3 regions of the Bacillus sp. KH172YL63 genome follow, and region 3 is predicted to be linked to each of the others. Evidence: a T-box and tRNA genes for the amino acid it is inferred to sense, from the RefSeq annotation. Region 3 holds a T-box; the other regions hold tRNA genes.
What was found. The T-box of region 3 lies ahead of KH172YL63_RS15835 (valine--tRNA ligase). A T-box ahead of a tRNA ligase gene usually reads a tRNA of that ligase, here a tRNA-Val.

Region 1 (9,833 bases), 380 kb from region 3:
GCCTCCTAAAGAGTAACGGAGGCGCCCAAAGGTTCCCTCAGAATGGTTGGAAATCATTCGCAGAGTGTAAAGGCACAAGGGAGCTTGACTGCGAGACCTACAAGTCGAGCAGGGACGAAAGTCGGGCTTAGTGATCCGGTGGTTCCGCATGGAAGGGCCATCGCTCAACGGATAAAAGCTACCCCGGGGATAACAGGCTTATCTCCCCCAAGAGTCCACATCGACGGGGAGGTTTGGCACCTCGATGTCGGCTCATCGCATCCTGGGGCTGTAGTCGGTCCCAAGGGTTGGGCTGTTCGCCCATTAAAGCGGTACGCGAGCTGGGTTCAGAACGTCGTGAGACAGTTCGGTCCCCTATCCGTCGTGGGCGCAGGAAATTTGAGAGGAGCTGTCCTTAGTACGAGAGGACCGGGATGGACGCACCGCTGGTGTACCAGTTGTCTTGCCAAAGGCATCGCTGGGTAGCTATGTGCGGAAGGGATAAGTGCTGAAAGCATCTAAGCATGAAGCCCCCTCGAGATGAGATTTCCCATCACGTAAGTGAGTAAGATCCCTAGAAGATGACTAGGTAGATAGGTCAGAGATGGAAGCATGGCGACATGTGGAGTTGACTGATACTAATCGATCGAGGACTTAACCACAAAGAGTCATATTTATATGAACAACAGGCTGATATTCGGCTTTCTTGACATCAATTCTTTATCTAGTTTTCAGGGAATAAATTTTATGCGAAAGTATAAAAAAAGCCTTGAAAAATTATATCAACACGATATAATAGAACTTGTCCTTTTAAAGGATAAACAATAGTCTGGTGATTATGGCGAAGAGGTCACACCCGTTCCCATGCCGAACACGGAAGTTAAGCTCTTCAGCGCCGATGGTAGTTGGGGGATCTCCCCCTGTGAGAGTAGGACGTCGCCAGGCTATATATAATGGAGGATTAGCTCAGCTGGGAGAGCATCTGCCTTACAAGCAGAGGGTCGGCGGTTCGATCCCGTCATCCTCCACCATTACACTTGCCGGTGTAGCTCAACTGGTAGAGCAACTGACTTGTAATCAGTAGGTTGGGGGTTCAAGTCCTCTTGCCGGCACCATTTGGTTTTTTGAGAGCCATTAGCTCAGTTGGTAGAGCATCTGACTTTTAATCAGAGGGTCGAAGGTTCGAATCCTTCATGGCTCACCATTTTTATCATGTAAGTTCAATGACTTACAATTTGCGGGTGTGGCGGAATTGGCAGACGCACCAGACTTAGGATCTGGCGCCGCGAGGCGTGGGGGTTCAAGTCCCTTCACCCGCACCATTTGTTTTGCGGAAGTAGTTCAGTGGTAGAACACCACCTTGCCAAGGTGGGGGTCGCGGGTTCGAATCCCGTCTTCCGCTCCATACTAGCCGGGGTGGCGGAACTGGCAGACGCACAGGACTTAAAATCCTGCGGTAGGTGACTACCGTACCGGTTCGATTCCGGTCCTCGGCACCATAGATTTTTGCGCAAGCAAATTATCTTTCCATAAGGTGCTTTAAAAAGTAAAAAAACAACAATATTTACATCTTGCGCCCGTAGCTCAATTGGATAGAGCGTTTGACTACGGATCAAAAGGTTAGGGGTTCGACTCCTCTCGGGCGCGCCATATTTCGGGAAGTAGCTCAGCTTGGTAGAGCACTTGGTTTGGGACCAAGGGGTCGCAGGTTCGAATCCTGTCTTCCCGACCACTTCATATGGGGCCTTAGCTCAGCTGGGAGAGCGCCTGCTTTGCACGCAGGAGGTCAGCGGTTCGATCCCGCTAGGCTCCACCAAGTTTTTTTACGACAGTAACGAAACTTTCATACTTCAACATAGCTTGTTTCTTGGCGGTGTAGCTCAGCTGGCTAGAGCGTACGGTTCATACCCGTGAGGTCGGGGGTTCGATCCCCTCCGCCGCTACCAATAGGGACCTTTAGCTCAGTTGGTTAGAGCAGACGGCTCATAACCGTCCGGTCGTAGGTTCGAGTCCTACAAGGTCCACCAAGTACCATTTTTCAATACGGAGGAATACCCAAGTCCGGCTGAAGGGATCGGTCTTGAAAACCGACAGGGGTGTAACAGCCCGCGGGGGTTCGAATCCCCCTTCCTCCTCCATTTTTAAATTATATTCTTAACGTCGCGGGGTGGAGCAGTTCGGTAGCTCGTCGGGCTCATAACCCGAAGGTCGCAGGTTCAAATCCTGTCCCCGCAATACCATTTTTGCTAACGCAAGGTAATGAACCATATTTTGCTGACGTAAAGTAATGAAAGTTATTTTTGCTGACGCAAAAAAACTCTGGTCCGGTAGTTCAGTTGGTTAGAATGCCTGCCTGTCACGCAGGAGGTCGCGGGTTCGAGTCCCGTCCGGACCGCCATTTGTTTTTTTTAAAATATTTAGAATAATATGGCTCAGTAGCTCAGTTGGTAGAGCAATGGACTGAAAATCCATGTGTCGGCGGTTCGATTCCGTCCTGAGCCACCATTTTTTGTTTGTGAATATTATGGCGATTGTGGCGAAGTGGTTAACGCACCTGATTGTGGTTCAGGCATTCGTGGGTTCGATTCCCATCAGTCGCCCCATATTTTCATTCTTTTGCGGGTGTAGTTTAGTGGTAAAACCTCAGCCTTCCAAGCTGATGATGAGGGTTCGATTCCCTTCACCCGCTCCAATTATTTTATGGGCCTATAGCTCAGCTGGTTAGAGCGCACGCCTGATAAGCGTGAGGTCGGTGGTTCGAGTCCACTTAGGCCCACCATCATATTATTCCGCAGTAGCTCAGTGGTAGAGCTATCGGCTGTTAACCGATCGGTCGCAAGTTCGAATCTTGCCTGCGGAGCCAATTACGGGGAAGTACTCAAGTGGCTGAAGAGGCGCCCCTGCTAAGGGTGTAGGTCGGGCAACTGGCGCGAGGGTTCAAATCCCTCCTTCTCCGCCATCTTGGCCCATTGGTCAAGCGGTTAAGACACCGCCCTTTCACGGCGGTAACACGGGTTCGAATCCCGTATGGGTCATATTAAAAAAGACTATCATCATGATAGTCTTTTTTATTTTGTTTATAAACCTTCAGCTGCTTTCATCCAGCCTTGCGTTGATAAAAATTTCAAGTCATACATTCCTCCTCTGTCGGCAGGGCTCAAGCGAGCAAACCGGCCAGCCATCTACATCCCCGGGAAAATAGCCCTCCCGCATATTTGAAAAATCAATGCTTTCTGAAGCCGTCCAAAATCTCTCATCTTCTCTCCGGCACATGCAGCGCTTCAACTCCGAACAGCTTCTCCTTGTAAAGACGTATGCTGTGATCCCTCCTTCTCTATCACACTCTCCTGAAATTTAAGAAATTGTCTACTATTTGGTTTACATCATCTGTTATTTAGTCCTTGTACAAAAACTTGATTTACCCATTCACCTTCCACCGTTCGACAACTCCACTACCTATCCTATTGAACCCATTTGATTCAAACTTCAAGTATTTCTCTATATCCTCTCTTATTAATTTCATTTTAAGTGAAAAAACTTTCGACAAACTTCGCTATCGATTTCCTCTGTTTTTACTGCTAAATCAAAATGTAAACCTTATCATTTGTCATTAATATCCAATTATGCCGAAGTTAACGTAAGGAGTGTAGTAAATTGTCGTAATTGAGCGACGATTAGTTAAAGGATTTTACTGATGTTAAAAGAAAGTAGTATGTAGATTGAAAAAGTGTAGGTGAGTTGATGAACGCAATGACCATAACAGATTATGATGTTTATTTATTTCATGAGGGAAGTATGCAGCAGGCCTATCAGTTTATGGGGGCACATGTAGTGAGGGATGCTACAGGCACTCATACAGAATTTTGCGTTTGGGCACCGAAAGCTAGACAGGTTACAGTAGTGGGTTCGTTTAACGATTGGAATGGTGTCGGGTATGAACTTAGACGCCGCAATGACCAAGGGATATGGACGGCCCGTATACAGGGGGATTTGACGGGAGAAACGTATAAATATGAAATCACGACTCCTTATGGCACCAAGAAATTAAAGGCGGATCCATATGGGTTTGCCTCTGAGAAGCGCCCGCGAACCGCAAGTGTCGTGTACGACCTCCAGGGATTCGCCTGGGAAGATGAGAAGTGGCTTGAAGAAAGGGCCTCGCAAGCGGTCTACGATAGGCCGATGTCGATCTATGAAGTGCATTTAGGCACATGGAAGAAGAAAGCAGGCAAGTTTCTTTCCTACAAGGAATTGGCTCAGCAATTGATTCCTCATGTAAAGGCGCATGGCTTTACCCATATAGAGCTTCTCCCGGTCACAGAGCATCCTTTTGACAGGTCCTGGGGGTATCAGGGGACCGGTTATTACTCTCCTACAAGCAGGTACGGTTCTCCACATGAGCTGATGGCCTTTGTGAATGAGTGTCACCTACATTCCATCGGGGTGATCCTTGACTGGGTCCCGGGGCACTTTTGTAAGGATGCACACGGCCTGTATGAATTTGACGGTTCATTTGCTTATGAGTACGGAGAAGAACGGGATCGTGAGAATTATACGTGGGGGACGGCGAATTTTGACCTTGGAAAAGGGGAAGTCAGGAGTTTCCTCATATCCAATGCCCGCTTTTGGATGGAAATGTATCATATTGATGGGTTCCGGATCGATGCTGTTGCCAATATCATTTACTGGGCGAATCAGGGACAGACGGCTCCGAATGACGGTGCCATCCAATTCTTGAAGAAATTGAATACGGCAGTGTTTGAGTATGATCCTTCCATCCTGATGATGGCAGAGGATTCAACAGACTGGCCGCAGGTGACATCACCTGTCCATTATGGAGGCCTGGGATTTAATTATAAGTGGAACATGGGATGGATGAATGACGTCCTTAAATATATGGAAACCGAACCCTCTGAAAGAAGGCATGTACATTCGCTGATTACCTTTTCGCTGTTGTATGCCTATTCAGAGAATTATGTCCTTCCTTTCTCCCATGATGAAGTGGTACATGGGAAGAAGTCGTTGTTAAATAAGATGCCGGGTGATTATTGGCAGAAATTCGCACAATATCGTCTGCTGCTGAGTTATATGTTCGCCCATCCAGGGAAGAAGCTTTTGTTCATGGGGAGCGAGTTGGCACCTTTCTCTGAGTGGAAGGACCTGGAAGAACTGGATTGGCATTTGATGGATTACGAATTTCATCATAAATTCAATTCATATTTCAAAGAACTTCTGCATTTATATAATGGTGCTGCACCGTTATTCCAAATGGACCATCGCTCTGAGGGATTTGAGTGGGTGGATGTCAATAATGCAGCACAGCAGATTTTTTCTTTCATCCGTTATGGGGGCGAAGAAGGGGATCATCTGGTGATCATCTGCAATTTCAGTCCGAACGTGTATCACCAGTATAAAGTAGGGGTGAACAACGCAGCGGAGTACGAGGAAATCTGGAACAGTGATGATGAGCGATTTGGCGGTTCCCATCAGGTGAATCCGCTGCCGCTCACTGTGCATAAAGAGGGATACCACGGAAGGGAAGGCTATGTGGAAATGACGATTCCACCATATGCAGCCGTTTATTTAAAACCAAACGATTGGAAGGGGAGAAGGAAAGATGGCAAAAGGTAGATGCGTGGCCATGTTATTAGCAGGTGGAAAAGGGAGTCGATTGAGTTCTTTGACCAAAAGCCTGGCGAAGCCGGCTGTACCATTCGGAGGAAAGTACAGGATTATTGATTTCACCCTGAGCAATTGTACAAATTCAGGGATTGATACAGTTGGTGTCCTCACCCAGTACCAGCCACTCGTATTAAATTCTTATATCGGGATCGGAAGCGCGTGGGATCTTGACCGGAAACACGGCGGGGTGACGGTGCTGCCGCCTTATGCTGAATCATCCGAAATGCGCTGGTATACGGGGACGGCAAGTGCCATCTATCAAAATATGAATTACCTTGAGCAGTATGATCCTGAGTACGTATTGATTCTGTCCGGTGACCATATTTACAAGATGGACTACAGCAAAATGCTTGATTATCATATCGAGAAAAAAGCAGACGTCTCGATTTCTGTCATTGAAGTGGGCTGGGATGAAGCGAGCCGTTTCGGCCTGATGAACACGAATGATGATATGAGGGTCACGGAATTCGAAGAAAAACCTGCTTTTCCAAAAAGTAATCTGGCGTCAATGGGCATTTACATCTTTAACTATTCGGTGCTTAAAGATTACTTGGAGATGGATGAACGGAACCCTGACTCAAGCCATGACTTTGGAAAGGATGTCATCCCGCTCTTGCTTGATGAGAAGAAGAAGCTGATGGCTTACCCGTTCCAGGGTTACTGGAAGGATGTCGGCACAGTGAAGAGCTTATGGGACGCGAATATGGATTTGATTGATGAGGAAAACGAGCTGAATCTGTTCGATCATGACTGGAGGGTGTATTCAGTGAATCCGAATGAGCCTCCTCAATATATCGCAGAAGATGCATTGGTCGAGGGATCGCTTGTCAATGAAGGATGTACGATCGAAGGGACCATCCGTAAATCTGTCCTGTTCCAGGGGACGACGGTGAAAAAGGGAGCACATGTCGTTCGTTCCGTGATCATGCCTGACGCTGTCATCGGAGAAAACGCATATATCGAGCAAGCCATAGTACCATCCAATGTGAAAGTTCCAAGCGGGCTGTGCATCATGCCGGAAGAGGGATCTGATGAAATCATTCTTGTGACTGAATCATTCATAGAAACATTGTTGGAACAAGAAAAAGTCTGAGGCGAATATCATTATCACAACATAAGAGGAGGAAATATCTTGAAAAATACAATGCTTGGTGTTATTGATGCTACGAGTTATTACGAGTCGTTGGAAGATCTATTATTACATCGTTCATTAGCGGCTTTGCCGATTGCAGGGAGATACCGTTTGATCGACTTTGTTCTGTCGAATATGGTGAATTCTGATATCGGTTCGGTGGCCATTTTTCCGAAGTTTCAGTATCGTTCCCTTATGGACCATCTCGGCTCGGGGAAGAACTGGGATCTGAACCGGAAGCGTGATGGGCTGTTTTTCTTCCCGGCACCTGGACTTGAAGCAAATGAAGAGGGTGTGGGGTCATTCAATCATTTCGCCCATCATCTCGACTACTTCAACCGGAGCACCCAGGAGTACGCATTGATCAGCAACTGTTATACATTGGCGAATATCGATTTTCAGCCGGTGCTTGAGCGACATGTGCGAATCGGATGTGATATCACTGAAATGCGACATAAAGGTAAATCGATGGAAATGTATTTGGTCAAGACCTCCACGCTGATTGATTTGATCAAGGAGCGCAGGGAGTCCCGCTATACGTGCATGCAAGATGTTGTGAATGACATGGATAACGGGCTAAAGGTTTGTGGTTATGAGCATGACGGATTCGTCCAGACGATTGATTGTATTGAAGAGTACTATGAAGCCAGTATGAAGCTCCTGAATTTATCTTATTGGAAAGAGCTGTTCAAGAAAGATTCCCCGGTTTATACGAAAGTGAAGGATGAGCCGCCGACTCGGTATACTTCTGCAGCAAGCGTCAAGAACAGCATTATTGCCAATGGATGCTTCATTGAAGGGGAAGTGCGCAATTCCACAGTGTTCCGTGCCGTGAAAGTCGGCAAAAATACAGCGATTTTCAACAGCATCATTATGCAAAAGAGTCAAATTGGAGATAACTGTGTACTAGAGAATGTGATCTTGGATAAAGACGTGAAAGTGGAAGATGGTGTAAAGCTTATCGGAGATCCAAACAATCCAATCGTCATTCGTAAAGGGATGATTCAAGGAGCGCTGATGAATTCGTGAAGGTTTTATTTGTAGTATCTGAGTGTGTCCCTTTCGTTAAATCCGGCGGCTTGGCGGATGTAGCCGGGGCTTTGCCAAAGGAATTAAGGAGTCTCGGGACGGATGTCAGGGTGATCCTGCCAAAGTACGGCGGGATCTCCCAAGAATACCGCTCAAAGATGAAGAAGAAGAAAGAGTTCTTCGTCTCGGTCGGCTGGCGCAGCCAGTATTGTGGAATCGAAGAATACAGTGAACATGGCGTCACGTATTACTTTGTGGACAATGAATATTATTTCAAACGGGACCGTTTATACGGTTATTTTGATGATGGAGAGCGTTTTGCCTTTTTTACAAGAGCGGTATTGGAAGGGATCGCCGTCCTTGATTTCTATCCGGATGTGATCCACTGCCATGACTGGCATACAGGGATGATCCCTTTCCTGCTCCGTACAGAGTATCAGGAGAGACCAGGGTATTCGTTCATCCGGAGCATATTCACCATTCATAATCTCCAGTTCCAGGGGATCTATCCTAAACAGGTCATGACAGACCTTTTAGGCATTCATGATAAATATTTTCATCATGAATACCTGGAATTTTACGGAAACATGAACTTTATGAAGGGGGCACTGATTTCCTCTGATTTCGTCACCACGGTAAGCCCTACATACAAGGAGGAAATCCTGACCCCTTATTACGGGGAAAAGCTTCATGATATCCTTGGTCAGCGTTATCATCAATTGACCGGTATCCTGAATGGGATCGATGATGAAATGTATAATCCTGATGATGGACAATTCCCTTACTTCAGCGGAAATCTCAATGGGAAGAAGCAGGCGAAGTGTCACCTGCAAAAAAGGCTGGGGCTTGAGGAGAATGAAGGAATCCCCCTTGTATCAATCATTTCAAGGTTAACAAGCCAGAAAGGATTGGAATTAGTAAGGGGAGTCTTTCATGAAATACTTCAGGAGAATGTTCAGTTTGTCCTTCTTGGAACAGGGGATTGGGAGTTCGAACAATTCTTCAGGGAGATGGAGTGGACATATCCAGAAAAAGTGAGGGTGCAGATCGGCTTTAATGAAGACCTCGCAAAGGAGATTTATTCCGCCAGTGACTTATTCCTCATGCCTTCCAAATTTGAGCCGTGCGGATTGGGGCAGCTCATTGCGATGCGTTATGGTGCACTTCCTCTGGTCAGGGAGACAGGTGGACTGAACGACACGGTGGAGTCTTATAATGAAGAGACGAAAACCGGGAATGGTTTCTCTTTCAAGAACTTCAATGCCCACGACATGCTTTTCACCTATCGAAGAGCCCTGTCGATCTATCACAATGACCCGGAAACATGGAATCATATTGTACGGACCGCCATGAATAAGGATTATAGTTGGGCTCAATCAGCTTTCAAATATAATCAATTATATGCTGACTTGGTATTGAGGAGTGAAAGCCATGTTTTCTGATCCGATTGAATTCAAGGAGATGTTCCTGAAAAAGCTTGAAATGATGTACGGTAAGACGTTCCCCGAGTCCAGCAGTCAGGATCAGTATTTCACGCTGGGTCACCTGATCCGGGAATACATTTCGATGAACTGGATCCATACGAATGAACAATACCGTTTCAATAAACAAAAGCAGGTCTACTACTTATCGATCGAGTTTCTATTGGGACGCCTGCTTCGTCAAAACCTGATGAATTTAGGGATCTACGATGTTGTAGATAAAGGATTGAAAGACCTTGGAATCGATCTTGCCGACATGGAAGAAGTAGAGCATGATGCAGGATTAGGAAACGGTGGACTGGGACGGTTGGCTGCCTGCTTCCTTGATTCTCTCGCATCTCTTAATCTGCCTGGACACGGGTACGGCATCCGTTATAAGCACGGATTGTTTGAACAAAAGATTGTGAATGGGTTTCAGATGGAGCTTCCAGAGCAGTGGCTCCGTCATGGTCATGTATGGGAAGTCCGGAAATCGGATCTGACCGTCGAAGTGCCATTCTGGGGGAAGGTGGAGTCCTTTACCGAAAATG
Region 2 (9,833 bases), 2.1 Mb from region 3:
ACGATTTTGAGTCGTGCGCGTCTGCCAATTCCGCCACACCGGCATTACATATGGAGGCGGCAACCGGATTTGAACCGGTGATCAGGGTTTTGCAGACCCATGCCTTACCACTTGGCTATGCCGCCATATGATTGGAGCGGAAGACGGGATTCGAACCCGCGACCCCCACCTTGGCAAGGTGGTGTTCTACCACTGAACTACTTCCGCACTACTGGGCTAGCTGGATTCGAACCAACGCATGTCGCAGTCAAAGTGCGATGCCTTACCGCTTGGCTATAGCCCACTGTTAGTATATGTCACTGAATTGAAAATGTGACTTTAATGGGGCGACTGATGGGAATCGAACCCACGAATGCCTGAACCACAATCAGGTGCGTTAACCACTTCGCCACAATCGCCATAATAAAATTGGCAGGGGTAGTAGGAATCGAACCCACACCAAAGGTTTTGGAGACCTTCGTTCTACCTTTAAACTATACCCCTATAAAAAAAATGGTGGAGGGGGGCAGATTCGAACTGCCGAACCCGAAGGAGCGGATTTACAGTCCGCCGCGTTTAGCCACTTCGCTACCCCTCCATATGAGATCACTCGGATGGTGCCGGCAAGAGGACTTGAACCCCCAACCTACTGATTACAAGTCAGTTGCTCTACCAGTTGAGCTACACCGGCATCCAGTGAAACAAATGGTGGCTCAGGACGGAATCGAACCGCCGACACATGGATTTTCAGTCCATTGCTCTACCAACTGAGCTACTGAGCCATAATATTTAAATCAAATCAGCCATTATGCTTTAAAAGAAAATGGCGGTCCGGACGGGACTCGAACCCGCGACCTCCTGCGTGACAGGCAGGCATTCTAACCAACTGAACTACCGGACCAGAGTTTTTTTGCGCCAGCAAAAATAACTATCCATAGGTGACTCATCAAGGAAAATCTCCTACTGAATCAAAAATGGTATTGCGGGGACAGGATTTGAACCTGCGACCTTCGGGTTATGAGCCCGACGAGCTACCGAACTGCTCCACCCCGCGTCGATAAAATGGTGGAGGATGACGGGATCGAACCGCCGACCCTCTGCTTGTAAGGCAGATGCTCTCCCAGCTGAGCTAATCCTCCAGTATGTATATCATTTATAAAAATGGTGACCCATACGGGATTCGAACCCGTGTTACCGCCGTGAAAGGGCGGTGTCTTAACCGCTTGACCAATGGGCCATATTTATCTTTATGGAAATGTTATGGCGGAGAGCAAGGGATTTGAACCCTTGAGACAGCGTTAACCGTCTACACGATTTCCAATCGTGCTCCTTCGGCCACTCGGACAGCTCTCCATAAAATGGCTCCGCAGGCAAGATTCGAACTTGCGACCGATCGGTTAACAGCCGATAGCTCTACCACTGAGCTACTGCGGAACGATATGCCTGGCGACGTCCTACTCTCACAGGGGGAGATCCCCCAACTACCATCGGCGCTGAAGAGCTTAACTTCCGTGTTCGGCATGGGAACGGGTGTGACCTCTTCGCCATAGTCACCAGACTATTGTATGTCCTTTTTTGAGGACAAGTACTATTATATCGTTTATATGATATTTTTCAAGGTTTTTTTATACTTTCGCATAAAATTTATTCCCTGAAAACTAGATAAAGAATTGATGTCAAGAAAGCCGAATATCAGCCGATTGTTCATATAAATATGACTCTTTGTGGTTAAGTCCTCGATCGATTAGTATCAGTCAACTCCACATGTCGCCATGCTTCCATCTCTGACCTATCTACCTAGTCATCTTCTAGGGATCTTACTCACTTACGTGATGGGAAATCTCATCTCGAGGGGGCTTCATGCTTAGATGCTTTCAGCACTTATCCCTTCCGCACATAGCTACCCAGCGATGCCTTTGGCAAGACAACTGGTACACCAGCGGTGCGTCCATCCCGGTCCTCTCGTACTAAGGACAGCTCCTCTCAAATTTCCTGCGCCCACGACGGATAGGGACCGAACTGTCTCACGACGTTCTGAACCCAGCTCGCGTACCGCTTTAATGGGCGAACAGCCCAACCCTTGGGACCGACTACAGCCCCAGGATGCGATGAGCCGACATCGAGGTGCCAAACCTCCCCGTCGATGTGGACTCTTGGGGGAGATAAGCCTGTTATCCCCGGGGTAGCTTTTATCCGTTGAGCGATGGCCCTTCCATGCGGAACCACCGGATCACTAAGCCCGACTTTCGTCCCTGCTCGACTTGTAGGTCTCGCAGTCAAGCTCCCTTGTGCCTTTACACTCTGCGAATGATTTCCAACCATTCTGAGGGAACCTTTGGGCGCCTCCGTTACTCTTTAGGAGGCGACCGCCCCAGTCAAACTGCCCACCTGACACTGTCTCCCACCCCGATAAGGGGCGCGGGTTAGAATTTCAATACAGCCAGGGTAGTATCCCACCGATGCCTCCACCGAAGCTGGCGCTCCGGTTTCCAAGGCTCCTACCTATCCTGTACAAGCTGTACCAAAATTCAATATCAGGCTACAGTAAAGCTCCACGGGGTCTTTCCGTCCTGTCGCGGGTAACCTGCATCTTCACAGGTACTATAATTTCACCGAGTCTCTCGTTGAGACAGTGCCCAGATCGTTACGCCTTTCGTGCGGGTCGGAACTTACCCGACAAGGAATTTCGCTACCTTAGGACCGTTATAGTTACGGCCGCCGTTTACTGGGGCTTCGATTCGCACCTTCGCTTGCGCTAAGCACTCCTCTTAACCTTCCAGCACCGGGCAGGCGTCAGCCCCTATACTTCGCCTTACGGCTTCGCAGAGACCTGTGTTTTTGCTAAACAGTCGCCTGGGCCTATTCACTGCGGCTCTCTCGGGCTTGCACCCTACCAGAGCACCCCTTCTCCCGAAGTTACGGGGTCATTTTGCCGAGTTCCTTAACGAGAGTTCTCTCGCTCACCTTAGGATTCTCTCCTCGCCTACCTGTGTCGGTTTGCGGTACAGGCACCTTTTCCCTCGCTAGAGGCTTTTCTTGGCAGTGTGGAATCAGGAACTTCGCTACTATAATTCGCTCGCTATCACAGCTCAGCCTTCACGATGACGGGATTTGCCTCATCATCAGCCTAACTGCTTAGACGCACATATCCAGCAGTGCGCTTACCTTATCCTCCTGCGTCCCCCATTGCTCAAACGGAAAAGAGGTGGTACAGGAATATCAACCTGTTGTCCATCGTCTACGCCTATCGGCCTCGACTTAGGTCCTGACTAACCCTGAGCGGACGAGCCTTCCTCAGGAAACCTTAGGCATTCGGTGGATGGGATTCTCACCCATCTTTCGCTACTCATACCGGCATTCTCACTTCTAAGCACTCCACCAGTCCTTACGGTCTAGCTTCGCAGTCCTTAGAACGCTCTCCTACCACTGACACCTAAAGGTGTCAATCCACAGCTTCGGTGATACGTTTAGCCCCGGTACATTTTCGGCGCAGAGTCACTCGACCAGTGAGCTATTACGCACTCTTTAAATGGTGGCTGCTTCTAAGCCAACATCCTGGTTGTCTAAGCAACTCCACATCCTTTTCCACTTAACGTATACTTTGGGACCTTAGCTGGTGGTCTGGGCTGTTTCCCTTTCGACTACGGATCTTATCACTCGCAGTCTGACTCCCATGGATAAGTCTTTGGCATTCGGAGTTTGTCTGAATTCGGTAACCCGATGAGGGCCCCTAGTCCAAACAGTGCTCTACCTCCAAGACTCTTACACATGAGGCTAGCCCTAAAGCTATTTCGGAGAGAACCAGCTATCTCCAAGTTCGATTGGAATTTCTCCGCTACCCACACCTCATCCCCGCACTTTTCAACGTGCGTGGGTTCGGACCTCCATTCAGTGTTACCTGAACTTCATCCTGGACATGGGTAGATCACCTGGTTTCGGGTCTACGACCACATACTCAAATCGCCCTATTCAGACTCGCTTTCGCTGCGGCTCCGTCTTATCAACTTAACCTTGCATGGGATCGTAACTCGCCGGTTCATTCTACAAAAGGCACGCCATCACCCGTTAACGGGCTCTGACTACTTGTAGGCACACGGTTTCAGGTTCTATTTCACTCCCCCTTCCGGGGTGCTTTTCACCTTTCCCTCACGGTACTGGTTCACTATCGGTCACTAGGTAGTATTTAGCCTTGGGAGATGGTCCTCCCAGATTCCGACGGAATTTCACGTGTTCCGCCGTACTCAGGATCCACTCAAGAGAGAATGAAGTTTCAACTACAGGGTTGTTACCTTCTTTGACGAGCCTTTCCAGACTTCTTCGTCTACTTCATTCCTTTGTAACTCCGTATAGAGTGTCCTACAACCCCAAGAGGCAAGCCTCTTGGTTTGGGCTACATCCCGTTTCGCTCGCCGCTACTCAGGGAATCGCAATTGCTTTCTCTTCCTCCAGGTACTTAGATGTTTCAGTTCCCTGGGTCTGCCTTCCATACTCTATGTATTCAAATATGGATATTGTTCCATTACGAACAATGGGTTCCCCCATTCGGAAATCTCTGGATCAAAGCTCACTTACAGCTCCCCAAAGCATATCGGTGTTAGTCCCGTCCTTCGTCGGCTCCTAGTGCCAAGGCATCCACCGTGCGCCCTTCATAACTTAACCGAATTGGTTGTTACATAAGGTTTAAAACCTAAAATGGCGATACTTGGTAATTTCTTGACTATCAATTTATCTTTATCTAGTTTTCAAAGAACAAATTTCTGTCTCAGAAGAGACAAAAAGTTTTGATGATCATTAAACCATCAAAACTGAACAAAACTTCGACTGTCAAACGTTTTAGTTAAATCTTCCTTAGAAGGGAGGTGATCCAGCCGCACCTTCCGATACGGCTACCTTGTTACGACTTCACCCCAATCATCTGTCCCACCTTAGGCGGCTGGCTCCAAAAGGTTACCTCACCGACTTCGGGTGTTACAAACTCTCGTGGTGTGACGGGCGGTGTGTACAAGGCCCGGGAACGTATTCACCGCGGCATGCTGATCCGCGATTACTAGCGATTCCAGCTTCATGCAGGCGAGTTGCAGCCTGCAATCCGAACTGAGAACGGTTTTATGGGATTGGCTAAACCTCGCGGTCTTGCAGCCCTTTGTACCGTCCATTGTAGCACGTGTAGCCCAGGTCATAAGGGGCATGATGATTTGACGTCATCCCCACCTTCCTCCGGTTTGTCACCGGCAGTCATCCTAGAGTGCCCAACTGAATGCTGGCAACTAAGATCAAGGGTTGCGCTCGTTGCGGGACTTAACCCAACATCTCACGACACGAGCTGACGACAACCATGCACCACCTGTCACTCTGTCCCCCGAAGGGGAAAGCCCTATCTCTAGGGTTGTCAGAGGATGTCAAGACCTGGTAAGGTTCTTCGCGTTGCTTCGAATTAAACCACATGCTCCACCGCTTGTGCGGGCCCCCGTCAATTCCTTTGAGTTTCAGTCTTGCGACCGTACTCCCCAGGCGGAGTGCTTAATGCGTTAGCTGCAGCACTAAGGGGCGGAAACCCCTAACACTTAGCACTCATCGTTTACGGCGTGGACTACCAGGGTATCTAATCCTGTTTGCTCCCCACGCTTTCGCGCCTCAGTGTCAGTTACAGACCAGAAAGTCGCCTTCGCCACTGGTGTTCCTCCAAATATCTACGCATTTCACCGCTACACTTGGAATTCCACTTTCCTCTTCTGCACTCAAGTTCCCCAGTTTCCAATGACCCTCCACGGTTGAGCCGTGGGCTTTCACATCAGACTTAAGGAACCACCTGCGCGCGCTTTACGCCCAATAATTCCGGACAACGCTTGCCACCTACGTATTACCGCGGCTGCTGGCACGTAGTTAGCCGTGGCTTTCTGGTTAGGTACCGTCAAGGTGCCGCCCTATTCGAACGGCACTTGTTCTTCCCTAACAACAGAGCTTTACGATCCGAAAACCTTCATCACTCACGCGGCGTTGCTCCGTCAGACTTTCGTCCATTGCGGAAGATTCCCTACTGCTGCCTCCCGTAGGAGTCTGGGCCGTGTCTCAGTCCCAGTGTGGCCGATCACCCTCTCAGGTCGGCTACGCATCGTCGCCTTGGTGAGCCGTTACCTCACCAACTAGCTAATGCGCCGCGGGTCCATCTGTAAGTGGTAGCTAAAAGCCACCTTTCAACATTCCCTCATGCGAGGGAATGAATTATCCGGTATTAGCCCCGGTTTCCCGGAGTTATCCCGATCTTACAGGCAGGTTACCCACGTGTTACTCACCCGTCCGCCGCTGATATCAGGGAGCAAGCTCCCATCAATCCGCTCGACTTGCATGTATTAGGCACGCCGCCAGCGTTCGTCCTGAGCCAGGATCAAACTCTCCGATAAAAGTTTGAATAGCTCTTTAAAATAAATCTAGAATTAACGTTGACGTATTGTCTTGTTTTGTTCAGTTTTCAAGGTTCAATGTGAAAGCGCTTCGTTGAAGCGACTTTATTATCTTATCAAGCCGTTGTAATATTGTCAACAACTTTTTAAGTGTTTTTTTAAGTCGCCACTGACCGCTCTTTGCTGTCGTTCAGCAGCGACAAATAATAATATATCAAGGTTTGATAGTGAAGTCAACGGTAATTTAATATTTTACTATAATTATTTTGCCACCCGGTAGTAGCGGTGGTAGATGCCCTGCCCTTTCGTTTCTACATCCACGATTTCAACAAAGCCTTTATCAGTTAAATATTCAATGAGCATGCTGAGGTCAACCGAGTAATGCTTCGCCTCTGAATGATTGAGCAGATCCTGGAATGTCCAATGTTCTTTCTGGTCCAGGATATTCAATAGATGCTCCGCTGAAACCTTTGTTCTTGAATGAATGAGGAACTCACTTGCCAGGAACAGCAGTTCTAGTCTTTTATCGATTTCTTCATCACTCGTCACCAGTTCTTCATATAGTTTATAAATCTCAGGCTCTATTTGTTTGACTTGGTTCCAGACGGTCACTTCTGGATGGAAGCCATTTTCAATCACTGCAAGCCTCGCCAGATGATGCAGGGAATGGACGATATGATTATAGGCATCCAGATAATGCCTGCTTTCGAAGAATTCTTTTCCGTCCATGTACCGGCGGATAAGCTTGGCAAATTCCATACCCATCTTTATCTTCCTTCCATAGAAAGGGAAATCCCGCAGCTCGGTTTTAAGATGATGAATATATTCATTTCGGTCGAACAGTACTTTCCCGTTTAACAGCCAGTCGATCACTTTACGGTTCGACCCGAGTAAAATCCACTCATTCAGTTTCGCTTCTGTTACGATATGTAACGCTGCCTTTTGTTCTTTATAAGAATAATGTTTGATGAAAACCGGTTCGTCGGATTCCTTTACGACAAGGAACAGGACGATGTCAAATGTATCGGTCAAGGGACTTGATTTCTTGCTTTGTTCTATTAAAAGCGCTCCTAAAGTATTCGGGTGACTTGTACGCTCTTGGTATATCGGTCGTAATATATCTTCCATTTCATACTCCTCCACATCACTCATTGGTTGGTAACTATTTCGACACTCACAGGGTATTTCCTTCTCCTATTATAGTCATTTTTCGACAAAATGGTTTCCTATCCCTCTTCCTTCAGTAAATATGGTATAGTATTTTTTTAGGAGGGACAAACAAATGGCTAAGAACTATTCGAGTAAAATCAATAAAATCCGTACGTTTGCCTTAAGCTTAGTGTTCATCGGATTCATCATTATGTACATAGGTATTTACTTCAAAAGCCACCCATGGGTCATGACCATTTTTATGATGCTCGGTTTTCTCGGAATCATCGGGAGCACAGTCGTCTATTTCTGGATCGGGATGCTTTCCACGAAGGCGGTTCAGGTGACCTGCCCGAATTGCGGGAAAGTGACGAAAGTTCTTGGGCGTGTAGATATGTGCATGTATTGCAATGAACCCCTCACACTTGATCCGGATCTTGAAGGTGAAGAATTTGATGAGGACTATAATAAAAAGAAACGATAAGTTTAAATGAGAAAAGACCTTCCGCGGAAGGTCTTTTCTCATTTGAACAAAAAAAATGGTTCTGATGACAGAACCATTCTCAACTAGTGTGTTTCTTTTGCTGAACATTCAGCACAGGTTCCGTAGATCTCCATGCGATGGTTGCTCACTTTGAATCCAGTGACATGTGATGCAAGCTGCTCCACTTCGTCAAGACCCGGATAATGAAAGTCGACCATTTTCCCGCAGCCGTCACAGATGACATGATAGTGATCAGTCGTCACAAAGTCAAAGCGGCTGGAGGCATCACCGTAAGTCAGCTCTTTAACCAATCCTACTTCCCGGAAAACACGCAAGTTATTATAAACAGTCGCTACACTCATATTAGGGAATTTCCCTTCAAGTGCTTTATATATGTCATCGGCAGTTGGATGGGCCATTGAATCAATGAGAAACTCTAAAATCGCATGACGTTGAGGAGTGATACGGACTCCCGTTTCCTTTAATGTCGAAATCGCTTCTTTTAATTGTCCTTCTTCAGACATCGTCATGCACCTCTTTTCATAAGAATTATTAGTTTATAATCTTTATAAATAGTGTACTAACCAACAGTCCCTTTTGTCAATCTTTCTCCCGGATCACTCATGTAAGTTCTTTTCCTGTTCCCCCAGCTGCAGATTGATGTAGCGCCCCGCAACAAATAAATAATCGGAAAGGCGGTTCAGGTAGGCCATGACCAATGGATTGATCTCTTCATCGATTCCGACCGCTTCTCTTTCAGCTCTTCTCACGATCGTTCTGGCCGTATGAAGAGCAGCTCCTGATGGATGTCCCCCGGGAAGGATGAAATTACTGAGCGGCTGCAGCGCTCCGTCCAGGAAATCAATCTGTTCTTCCAATTCCTTGATATGAGATTCTTCGAGCTTCCACTTCACTTCTTTTCCCTGTGGTGTGGCAAGTTCTGCTCCGACGTGAAAAAGGATGGTTTGTACTTTATGGAAGAAAGCTTCGAATGCTTCTTTTCCTTCAAAGTATTCGGATTTGATATAACTTAGACCCAACCCGATCATTGAATTCGCTTCATCACATGTTCCGTAGGCTTCCACGCGCTGATCTTTTTTAGACACACGCGTTCCATATACCAATGACGTTGTACCCTTATCCCCGGTTTTTGTATAAATTTTCATCTTAATAACCCCTTTCCAGATCAATCACGTTAGTAAAGTTTTCCCCATTCTCACTGTATGTACGTAAATTCTTTTTAAATATATCCAGCGCCCTTGGCATGTAGTTGCCTGTGATGCTGGACAGATGAGGCGTCACGGTGATCCCCTCCGCCTTCCAGAACGGATGCTCTTTCGGAAGCGGTTCATGATTGAATACATCCAGATAGAAATGTCCGATCAACTTCCTTTGAAGCACTTCGAGGAGGACGGAATCTTCTAACAGATCTCCACGGCCGATATTGATAAACACTACCCTGTCCTTCATGCGGTCAAAGTGGTCAACAGTGAGGAGGCACTTCGTTTCATCCGTGCTCGGTAAAACAGATACGATATAATCGGCATCGGGAAGGACGCCGCTGAAGGTATCGAGTGTGAACATACTGTCAAAATGGTCCCTGTCCGTGCCCGAAGAATTCACTCCGCTTACGTTCATGTGAAAGGCTTTTGCCAACCGGGCAATTTCACCTCCGATTGCTCCGGCACCCAAGATGAGGAGGTTCTTTCCGTGAATTTCAGAGGTTGCGAGCCTTCTGCTCCACAGTCCTTCCTTTTCCTGTTCCCACACAGACTGTAATTGTTTTGCATGCTGAAGAATTAACCCGAAAGTGAATTCCG
Region 3 (9,833 bases):
AGAAACGAAGGAAATGGAGAAGGTCAGGACCGTCATCACCCACGGAAAGGTATCGACGGAGCATTTCCTGTTCGATGACCGGGGGATGGGGTATTTCCATAACTTCGAGAATTCAAAAATCGGCTCGCCGTTTCACGACCTGCTGCCTTTTTTATCAAGGACGCTGAAAACGTATCCGAAGTATTATGAAGAATGTGTCGAGTGGCTCACTACGTATTTCCATCATTTTGCCGTCCGGAACGAGGAGCGGCTCCTGTTCATGAGTTATTTAGCGTATCCGAGCTCAGTCATCGCAGTGGCGGAGAAGTACTTCCATACACCGAAGGATAAGAGGAATGAAAGGAAGTCGGTCAAGAAGTTGCAGCGGCACTACTGGCTTCTGAAAAATACAGAATATGTCGTCATGCGTCTCGATGAAATGGAAAAGAAAAAGAAGGAACAGGCACAGGCAGCCGAGGGAGAATAAAAAAAGGACTGACGAATGTCCCCATTTCGTCGGTCCATTAAATCCAGTCGAAATAAATGGCAAGGCCGATGCCGATGAAAAGCGTCAATAAGAGCACATCAAAGGTGGTAGGGAGCAAAATGGTCCTGATTCCTTGAAAAATTGAAAAGGGGATGATGAACTGTTTACAAATCAACCGGGCGGTTCCCATCCATTTCTGAAGGGTATATTGATTGATTTTCTTCAAAGTGGTCCACTCACTTTCCTGGGTATTTACACTACTTTATCTTATGATTTCGATACATATTGGTGCCGGGTATAGGCGATTTGAATATTTTTCATGAAAAATGCCAATAATGATTGACGAAAGTTTATCTTATCCTATACTATAATGAGTAACTGAATAATATGCGAAAAGCAATGAACAGGAAGAGTACATTGATCCTTACTTTCAGAGAGGAAAATCGTTTGCTGAGAGATTTTCTACGTTAAGACAATGGAAGGTCGCCTGGGGAGCTGTTTCTATGAATGTCAGTAGTAGAAGCCGGTTAGAAGCCGTTATGGAAGTCGAGCGTTCAGGAGGCTGTATTCTCCTGAGAAAAAAGGTGGTACCGCGAATGGAATCCTTCGTCCTTTTACAGGACGGGGGATTTTTTTATTTTTTTAGAAAAGTGTATGATTTCATACGATGATATAGGAGGAATTTCAATGGAAACGCAAGATCAACAATTATCGATGCCGACGAAATACGATCCGAATGCGATTGAACAAGGCAGATACAAATGGTGGCTTGAAGGAAAATACTTCGAAGCAGCAAACGACAAGGAGAAGGAGCCGTATACAATCGTCATTCCTCCTCCGAACGTAACCGGAAAGCTTCACCTGGGTCATGCCTGGGACACGGCGCTTCAGGATATCCTGACAAGAATGAAGCGGATGCAGGGCTATGATGTCCTTTGGCTTCCTGGAATGGACCACGCAGGTATCGCCACACAGGCAAAAGTGGACGAAAAACTCCGCAATCAGGGGATTTCACGCTACGACCTTGGCCGTGAAAAGTTCGTTGAAGAAACGTGGAAGTGGAAGGAAGAATATGCAGAGCATATCCGGGCACAGTGGGCGAAGGTAGGACTCGGTCTTGACTACAGCCGTGAGCGCTTTACGCTTGACGAAGGATTATCTGACGCAGTTCAGAAGGTATTCATCGACCTTTATAAAAAAGGATTGATCTACCGCGGCGAATACATCATCAACTGGGACCCTGCAACGAAGACGGCCCTTTCTGACATCGAGGTTATCCATAAAGACGTTCAAGGCGCGTTCTATCATATGAGATATCCATTGGCTGATGGAAGCGGACATATCGAAATTGCCACAACCCGTCCGGAAACGATGCTCGGAGATACTGCCGTAGCGGTACATCCGGAAGACGACCGCTACAAGCATCTGATCGGAAAGACCGTGACACTTCCAATCGTTGGCCGTGAAATCCCGATCGTCGGCGACGATTATGTGGATATGGAATTCGGATCCGGAGCGGTGAAAATCACACCAGCTCATGACCCGAATGACTTTGAAATCGGAAACCGTCATAACCTGGAACGCATCCTTGTGATGAACGAAGACGGGACGATGAACGAAAAAGCAGACAAATATAACGGCATGGATCGTTTTGACTGCCGTAAGCAGATCGTGAAGGACCTTCAAGACGCAGGCGTCCTCTTCAAAATCGAAGAGCATATGCATTCGGTTGGACATTCTGAGCGAAGCGGAGCGGTGGTTGAGCCTTATCTTTCTACTCAATGGTTCGTTAAAATGGACACATTGGCAGAAGAAGCGGTTAAACTTCAAGAAGGTGAGAACAAAGTTAATTTTGTTCCTGAACGTTTTGAAACATCCTACCTACGCTGGATGGAAAACACCCGTGACTGGTGTATCTCCCGTCAACTTTGGTGGGGACACAGAATCCCTGCATGGTACCACAATGAAACTGGTGAAATGTATGTAGGGAAAGATGCACCTGAAGATATCGAAAATTGGACCCAGGAAGAAGACGTGTTGGATACCTGGTTCAGTTCGGCATTATGGCCATTCTCAACGATGGGCTGGCCTGATCTGGATGCAGAAGACTTTAAGCGTTATTACCCAACGAACACACTTGTTACAGGGTACGATATTATTGGCTTCTGGGTATCGCGGATGATTTTCCAAGGGTTGGAGTTCACCGGAGAAAGACCATTCAAAGATGTTCTCATTCATGGTTTGGTCCGCGATGCAGAAGGACGTAAGATGAGTAAATCACTAGGAAACGGTGTAGACCCAATGGATGTCATCGAAAAGTACGGATCCGATTCCCTCCGTTACTTCCTGACAACCGGAAGTTCACCAGGACAGGATCTTCGCTTCTCATTTGAAAAAGTGGAATCTGTTTGGAACTTCGCGAATAAGATCTGGAACGCTTCCCGATTCGCCCTGATGAATATGGATGGCATGACATACGAAGAAATCGATCTTTCAGGTGAAAAGTCGGTTGCCGACAAGTGGATCCTTACCCGCCTGAATGAAACGATAGAAAATGTGACTCGTTTGGCTGACCGATATGAGTTTGGTGAAGTGGGCCGACTTCTTTACAACTTCATCTGGGATGACTTCTGTGACTGGTATATTGAAATGGCGAAACTGCCTCTGTATGGAGAGGATGAAGCAGCTAAGAAAACGACACGTTCGATTCTTGCTTATGTTCTCGACAACACAATGAGACTTCTTCACCCATTCATGCCGTTTATTACCGAGGAAATATGGCAGAACTTGCCGCATGAAGGCGAATCCATTACGATCGCAGCATGGCCGACGGTTCAAGATGAGTTTACAGACAACGAAGCAGCTGAAGAAATGAAGCTTCTTGTCGACATCATCCGCGCGGTTCGTAACGTACGTTCTGAAGTGAACACACCGATGAGCAAGCAGATCAATTTAATGTTGAAAGCGAAGGATGCCCGTACGCTCGGTATCATCGAAAGAAACCAGGCGTATATCGAGAAATTCTGTAATCCTGAGAAGCTTGAAATGGGTACAGATTTAGAAGCGCCTGAAAAAGCGATGACAGCCGTCGTGACCGGAGTAGACTTATTCCTTCCATTAGAAGGCTTGATCAATATTGAGGAAGAAGTTGCCCGTCTTGAGAAAGAACTGGAAAAATGGACGAAGGAAGTATCCCGCGTTCAAGGCAAGCTGAACAACGAGAAATTTGTCAGCAAAGCCCCTCAAAACGTAGTAGATGAGGAAAAAGCAAAAGAAAAAGATTATCTTGAAAAGCAGGCAACAGTAAAAGCAAGAATTGAAGAACTAAAATCAGTATAAAACCTGCTGAGTATAAAGGGTAAGACGAGGGCTATTGGTTTCAGGATGGATCGGGAGAGGCAGTATCTCCTGATCCATACTGGAAAAAGCCCTCTTTTTTCATGATAATAATGGGAGTGAAGCACATGCTAACCTATGAACAAGCAGTGGAGTGGATCCATTCCAGGCTGAGACTGGGAATCAAGCCTGGCCTTCAGCGGATGAATCATTTATTGAAAGAACTGGGCAACCCTCATGAAAAGCTGAGAACGGTCCATATCGGCGGGACGAACGGAAAGGGATCAACCGTCACCTACGTCCGCCATATCCTCGAAGAGTCAGGCTACACGGTGGGGACGTTCACTTCCCCTTATTTCGAGCGCTTCAATGAGAGAATCAGCGTCAATGGGCAACCTGTTTCAGATGAAGCGCTCACCGAGCTGGTTGAAAAGATTAAGCCAATTGCAGAGGCAATGGAACACACTAAATGGGGTGGACCGTCTGAATTTGAAATCATTACGGCCATGAGCTTCTATTATTTTGCTGAAATGAACTTGGTTGATCTCGTCCTTTACGAAGTCGGCCTTGGGGGCAGACTGGATTCGACGAATGTCATCACACCGATGGTTTCGGTCATCACGAGTATCGGGCTTGATCATATGCAGTTCCTGGGCAATTCACTTGAAGACATCTCTTATGAAAAAGCCGGTATCATTAAAAAGAACGTGCCGGTCATTTCAGGGGTGGATCAGCCGGAAGCGAAGTCGGTAATCAGAAAAAGAGCGGCCGAAATGGGCAGTGAGCTTTTCGAACTTGGGGATGCTTTTTCAGCAGAGCGGGTCGCGCTGCTTGAAAAGGGAGAACGGTTCCAGTTCAGTTCACGGGTACGCACTGAAGTTTATGAGCTGTCCATGCTGGGGACGCACCAGATCAATAATGCGGCGATCGCCCTCAAAGTGGTTGAGCTCCTGAAGGAAACAGAAGGATTCGATACAGACGTGGAGAACTGGAAGTCTGGCTTGATGAAAGCAACGTGGCCAGGGAGGATGGAAGCATTGTCGGATGATCCGCAAATCTATATCGACGGTGCTCACAATCCGGAAGGTGTGAAGGCGCTGGTGAAAACAATCGGGGAGAGATTTACAGATAAGAAAGTATCGATCCTTTTTTCAGCCCTTCACGACAAAGAGCTGAAGCCGATGATCACGCAATTGGGAGCTGCAGCAGATCAAATCGCTTTCACGACCTTTGAGTTTCCAAGGGTCGCATCAGCGGAAGAACTTTATGAAGCATCGGCGCATCCAAATAAAGAGAAAGTCCCTCACTGGAAAGACTACTTGAAAAAGAAAGTTCAGGAAATGCACAGTGAGGAAGTGCTGCTCGTGACAGGATCCCTCTATTTTCTTTCAGAAGTGAAGCCATTCCTGTCTGTATATCTTGAAAATTATAGAAATAATAAGTGACTTTAGTGAGGGTATTTGATAAAATATTCTTAAACTTGTGACTATTTAACTACGACTTTTACTAATTTGAAATGGAATACGTATGGGGGATAAAGATGACCTTATCCAAAAAGAAACAGCTGTATATCTTGCTGGCGTGGCTTGTGGTTGTACCTGCAGGATTATTTATCACTTATCACTATTGTCCGCCTGAAAATATTGCAGGAAATAAGCTGGAGCTCATCAGCCTCCTTGCTTTTGCTGCTGTGATCCCGCTCATGCCCATTGTGATCAACGGGTCTACCATCTTCTTCATTCAATGGGTGACACTTGTCGGTTTTATCAAATATGGACTATTTGTTGAGATCATCCTCATGCAATTTTCGATTATCCCTTTGCTCATCAAGCTGAAAGTATCAAAGATTGATTGGCACAGGGTTCCGCTTAATTCCCTGATGTTTTTCATCGTATCATGCGTGAGCGGGGTTCTTTATTTCATCCTCGGCGGAGACGTCGGAATGAGGGATATCGGTGATTTGATCCTTCCGATACTCGGCTATCAGGTCGCATCGATCATGGTCAATCAAGTTCTGCTGCTTTTGTATCACCATTACGTGGCAAACCATGATGTCCGCTTTTACACAAAGGACTTTGCGTGGGATTTCATGGCCAATATGATCATGTTCCCGCTATCCCTGTCACTCTATTATTTAACCTTTCAACTTGGCGCCTTCGCATCCCTGCTGATCGGTATCCCGTTCATCAGCCTTTCGATCACTTTGAAGCTTTATAATTCATCTGAAAAGATCAATGAGTATCTTCAGAAGGCGGGAGAAATCGGGCATCAGCTGACAGAGAGCCTGAAGGTGAAGGAAGTGCTTGATATTTTCATAGAGAAAATCATCGAAACCCTTCCGGTGGAATATGCGTACATACTTGATTGCCATGAAGAGGAACTGGTGCTTCTGCGCAGGGTCGAAAACGGAGAGATGAAATCGAACAACCTACTCCCCCTCAGGAAAAATCAAGGAATCAGTGGTGCCGTCTGGGAATCAGGGAAGTCCGTCATGTACACATGCCGTGCTGAATGGTCTGATATCGTGGAAGGGTACATGCCGGATGGAGTGGAAAGCGTACTATGTGTACCGATCGTCAGAAGCCAGAAGGTGAGGGGGATCCTCCTCCTTGCTTCATCGAAAAAGAAAGCATACGAAAAGTATCAGCTAATGATTGTCGATATCCTCTGTTCCTATTTCGGGATCGCGATCGCCAATGCAAGGCATCATGAGAGGACGAAGCGGAACAGTGAACGCTGTGCCCTCACCGGACTCTACAACTACCGCTATTTCGAAGATCTTCTTTCCATGGAGTTCAACAACCTCGAAGCGGGAAAACGGAAAAGCCTGTCACTCATCATGCTTGACCTGGACCATTTTAAAGTCATTAATGATAACTATGGTCATCAGAGTGGGAATGAAATCCTGATCGAGCTCGCCAACCGCCTGCTGGCATTGATTGATAAAAAGGGGACGGTAGCAAGATACGGAGGGGAAGAATTCATCATCCTCCTTCCTGATGTCGAACGGCAGGAAGCACTGTGCATCGCCGAGCTTGTCAGAAGCAAGATTGCGAACCAGCCGTTCACCCTTCATGACAGCCTGGATGAATCGAACAGGAAGATGATGGTGCGCATCACCGCAAGCATCGGGGTGGCGTCCGCGCCTGAAGACGCAGACGATACGATGGCACTCATCCGCCACGCCGACCGGGCCCTCTACACCGGTGCCAAACAGGCCGGACGGAACCGGGTGGCACAATACGCAAAATAATAGAAAGGATGTCTATTCATGCAGTAGACATCCTTTTTATATGACTCTTTTCGTATAGATTGTTGCTATTAGTAGACGTTAATGTGAGCATCCGATAATTTGAGACTTTGGAATAAAAAATTGCCATAGCAATGAATCAATGGCATTGTATTTGAATGACGATGATTACTACTATTCAGAAGATGAATTAATCCAGTGAATTTATGGTTTTTATCTTCGATGGTTGATTGGAGCGGAAGATGCTCGACTCCTGCGGGAACTGATGGACAGGTGAGACCCCGCAGGACGCAGTCCGAGGAGGCTCACCGCCATCCCCGCGGAAAGCGAGCATCTGGAGCGGAAATCAACCGCATCTCGCTTTTTAAAAGCCACAATGTTCACGAATACAGCCTTTTATATAAAGTGGAGAGCCAGATTGTTCATTCGCAAATATATTTGACAAAAATCTCCGTTATTGAGCAGTAAGTCCTATTAAAATAGTTTCAAGATTGATATAATGAAAGCATTATAGGATAACCAAAATGAGGGATATTATGAGAATTCAGCCAAAAATTCCGTTGTTAATGTTGTTTCTTGCACTATTATTTCATTCAACCACTACATATGCCGCCGGGAATGCAGATTTGAGTGTGAACTTCAATGTGACTCCATCCCAGGAAGTGATCGTCAAGCCGGTTGACGGAAATGCAAAGGCATCTTTGGATTTCAATATCGTGCCTTCCGGGGAAGTGAAAGAAACAAACCGCCCGCCAATCGATGTTGTTTTCGTATTTGATAAATCGGGTTCCATGAACAATACAAAAGATAAAATGCAAAATGCAAAGAACGGCCTTACCAATGCTGTTCAATTCTTCGAGAAAAACAAACAAAGAAACGACCGCTTTTCACTCATCACATTTTCTTCAGAAGTTGAAACGATACTTCCGCTAAGCAATGACCTCACAGCGATTAAAACTTCCATGTTATACACGACTGCCGGTGGCGGAACCAACTATACTGACCCTTTAAGGGCAGCAAAGGATATGCTGAGAAATTCACCTAATGAAAAGTATATCGTGTTCTTAACCGACGGACAGCCGATGATTGCTTCTTCGATAGACAAGGTAAAGAAAGAGATATGTATCAAACCGGTTTGGATTTTCTGCGGTGAAACCGGTGTCGTCGAAAGCGATCAGCAGGTCATCTATGATTATCAATACAAATATAACTATAATAAATGGCAACACAAAATATATTCGCCTGATAACAGCAAGCTGAAATCTTTATATGTCAAAACATTCTCGATGGACGGCACGTCGTTCAATGCCGGCTGGTACAACCCGGCAGATGTGGAGACCAACAGCCAGCAGATGCAGGCGCTGATCAAACAAAAAGGGCTAGAGGTGTCGAAGGAAATCTATAATGACAGAATCACCATGCACACCCTTGGCTACGGGGAAGGTGACCTCGACGACAGATACCTCGAAATGCTTGCAGGCCAGACGTCGGGAAGCTTCATCAAGGCAAGTGAAGGAAGCGTATCCGATGCATTTGAAAAGCTAGCCAATAAGTTGAACTCGGTTAAATTGGACGGGGAAGTAGTCGTCCCTTTACCTGAAAATGTATCTGTTGACCGCAATCAATATAAAGTTGTCAATCATACGGTATACATTCCGTTTTCAAGTGTGTATGAAGTAGGACAGGGAGCACCGACGCCGATCACGATTTCCCTTCCAGTTGAATTTTCGACAAAGGGATCATATCTTTTCAAAGATATGAAAATCCAATTTAAGACGGCAGAAGAAACGGCATGGAGAAATACGGCCAAAAAATCCGTTACGATCGAAGTGAAGGATGATGCACCTGCTTCTGTCACCGGTATGCTCGAACTCAGTAAAATCAATCAGGAACTGTTTAACTTAATCATTGAACAGGGGAAAGAGACGAATAAGTTTTCAGGTGTCTATCAGCTGAACTTTGGTGGACTCGTAAACCCTAAAGCCAAAGGGGAGATTAGTGAGATCACGATTCATCAACCATTGCCAGACGGAGTGGAGATGAATGAGGGAACCGGGATCACGATCGAGAATATCAACGGACAACGAACGGCTGTCATCAAGTTATCGCAAAGAATGACGTTTGATAACGGCAGGTTCTCCCAAGCCACCCTGAACATCCCTGTCAGCTTAAAGGCTGTCTGGGCTGTCAATAATGTGAAGATGCCTCAGGCGAAAGTGTATTATGTAGATTCAAGATACGGACAAAAAGTAAGCAGTAACTTAAATCCCAATCAAAGTGAAATCAGTGCGAAAGTAAGGACGCGACAGTTCCATAACCTGATTGAATATGCCTACGACGGTTATGCGAACGGAACGATCAAGAAGGTAAGGGTCCAGCTCCTTTCAGAGAATGTGACAGCCGTTCTTGAACCGGGTGTGAACAATACATTCCCGAATACTGCTGTAAAGGCGCTAACAAGCTCTTCCACACAACTTGCTATTACGTATAAGGATGGAACGGGGGCTGTGTTGTCATTCATCCCTGAACTGACGCTGAAGGATGGCGTTACTAAAAATGTATTGGCAGACCGTTCAACGATTTCAAACGAAGCACTGTTCATTCTTTCAAGAGGCGTGCCGGGTGCCGGTGTAACGTATGAATATCGCATCCTAAATGAGGATGAACTCTTAAGCGGATGGGCCGGCATCAGTCTCGGGGAAGAAAAGCTCCTTGATAAGATCGGAAAGAATGAAGTGCAGGTGAGGGCGAATGGAGGATTCGCAGTCGAAGGTGCGGTCG

Region 1: it has a tRNA-Val gene. The T-box ahead of KH172YL63_RS15835 (valine--tRNA ligase) is inferred to sense a tRNA for this amino acid. The anticodon was not compared.
Region 2: it has a tRNA-Val gene. The T-box ahead of KH172YL63_RS15835 (valine--tRNA ligase) is inferred to sense a tRNA for this amino acid. The anticodon was not compared.

Annotation. Positions count from the first base shown of each region.
Region 1 covers NZ_AP022842.1:3,456,968-3,466,800, reverse strand. The annotation lists rRNA gene KH172YL63_RS17790 (23S ribosomal RNA) at 1-641, shown strand, start outside; rRNA gene rrf (5S ribosomal RNA) at 808-924, shown strand; tRNA gene KH172YL63_RS17780 (tRNA-Val) at 935-1,010, shown strand; tRNA gene KH172YL63_RS17775 (tRNA-Thr) at 1,019-1,094, shown strand; tRNA gene KH172YL63_RS17770 (tRNA-Lys) at 1,108-1,183, shown strand; tRNA gene KH172YL63_RS17765 (tRNA-Leu) at 1,217-1,301, shown strand; tRNA gene KH172YL63_RS17760 (tRNA-Gly) at 1,310-1,384, shown strand; tRNA gene KH172YL63_RS17755 (tRNA-Leu) at 1,390-1,478, shown strand; tRNA gene KH172YL63_RS17750 (tRNA-Arg) at 1,553-1,629, shown strand; tRNA gene KH172YL63_RS17745 (tRNA-Pro) at 1,635-1,711, shown strand; tRNA gene KH172YL63_RS17740 (tRNA-Ala) at 1,720-1,795, shown strand; tRNA gene KH172YL63_RS17735 (tRNA-Met) at 1,849-1,925, shown strand; tRNA gene KH172YL63_RS17730 (tRNA-Ile) at 1,930-2,006, shown strand; tRNA gene KH172YL63_RS17725 (tRNA-Ser) at 2,025-2,117, shown strand; tRNA gene KH172YL63_RS17720 (tRNA-Met) at 2,141-2,214, shown strand; tRNA gene KH172YL63_RS17715 (tRNA-Asp) at 2,301-2,377, shown strand; tRNA gene KH172YL63_RS17710 (tRNA-Phe) at 2,409-2,484, shown strand; tRNA gene KH172YL63_RS17705 (tRNA-His) at 2,507-2,582, shown strand; tRNA gene KH172YL63_RS17700 (tRNA-Gly) at 2,598-2,671, shown strand; tRNA gene KH172YL63_RS17695 (tRNA-Ile) at 2,682-2,758, shown strand; tRNA gene KH172YL63_RS17690 (tRNA-Asn) at 2,768-2,842, shown strand; tRNA gene KH172YL63_RS17685 (tRNA-Ser) at 2,848-2,938, shown strand; tRNA gene KH172YL63_RS17680 (tRNA-Glu) at 2,943-3,014, shown strand; partial or broken gene glgB (1,4-alpha-glucan branching enzyme) at 3,721-5,607, shown strand; gene KH172YL63_RS17670 (glucose-1-phosphate adenylyltransferase) at 5,597-6,754, shown strand; gene KH172YL63_RS17665 (GlgC family sugar phosphate nucleotidyltransferase) at 6,794-7,822, shown strand; gene glgA (glycogen synthase GlgA) at 7,819-9,264, shown strand; gene KH172YL63_RS17655 (glycogen/starch/alpha-glucan phosphorylase) at 9,254-9,833, shown strand, end outside.
Region 2 covers NZ_AP022842.1:975,376-985,208, reverse strand. The annotation lists tRNA gene KH172YL63_RS04925 (tRNA-Leu) at 1-43, opposite strand, end outside; tRNA gene KH172YL63_RS04920 (tRNA-Cys) at 52-125, opposite strand; tRNA gene KH172YL63_RS04915 (tRNA-Gly) at 133-207, opposite strand; tRNA gene KH172YL63_RS04910 (tRNA-Gln) at 212-283, opposite strand; tRNA gene KH172YL63_RS04905 (tRNA-His) at 323-398, opposite strand; tRNA gene KH172YL63_RS04900 (tRNA-Trp) at 410-483, opposite strand; tRNA gene KH172YL63_RS04895 (tRNA-Tyr) at 494-577, opposite strand; tRNA gene KH172YL63_RS04890 (tRNA-Thr) at 595-670, opposite strand; tRNA gene KH172YL63_RS04885 (tRNA-Phe) at 686-761, opposite strand; tRNA gene KH172YL63_RS04880 (tRNA-Asp) at 804-880, opposite strand; tRNA gene KH172YL63_RS04875 (tRNA-Met) at 960-1,033, opposite strand; tRNA gene KH172YL63_RS04870 (tRNA-Val) at 1,043-1,118, opposite strand; tRNA gene KH172YL63_RS04865 (tRNA-Glu) at 1,142-1,216, opposite strand; tRNA gene KH172YL63_RS04860 (tRNA-Ser) at 1,241-1,332, opposite strand; tRNA gene KH172YL63_RS04855 (tRNA-Asn) at 1,339-1,413, opposite strand; rRNA gene rrf (5S ribosomal RNA) at 1,421-1,537, opposite strand; rRNA gene KH172YL63_RS04845 (23S ribosomal RNA) at 1,704-4,638, opposite strand; rRNA gene KH172YL63_RS04840 (16S ribosomal RNA) at 4,832-6,380, opposite strand; gene KH172YL63_RS04835 (nucleotidyltransferase-like protein) at 6,642-7,508, opposite strand; gene KH172YL63_RS04830 (YgzB family protein) at 7,663-8,013, shown strand; gene perR (peroxide-responsive transcriptional repressor PerR) at 8,097-8,537, opposite strand; gene KH172YL63_RS04820 (cob(I)yrinic acid a,c-diamide adenosyltransferase) at 8,631-9,179, opposite strand; gene KH172YL63_RS04815 (D-2-hydroxyacid dehydrogenase) at 9,181-9,833, opposite strand, start outside.
Region 3 covers NZ_AP022842.1:3,079,676-3,089,508, reverse strand. The annotation lists gene ysxE (spore coat protein YsxE) at 1-466, shown strand, start outside; gene KH172YL63_RS15840 (hypothetical protein) at 504-692, opposite strand; T-box leader at 857-1,083, shown strand; gene KH172YL63_RS15835 (valine--tRNA ligase) at 1,154-3,805, shown strand; gene KH172YL63_RS15830 (bifunctional folylpolyglutamate synthase/dihydrofolate synthase) at 3,931-5,247, shown strand; gene KH172YL63_RS15825 (sensor domain-containing diguanylate cyclase) at 5,343-7,055, shown strand; gene KH172YL63_RS15820 (vWA domain-containing protein) at 7,589-9,833, shown strand, end outside.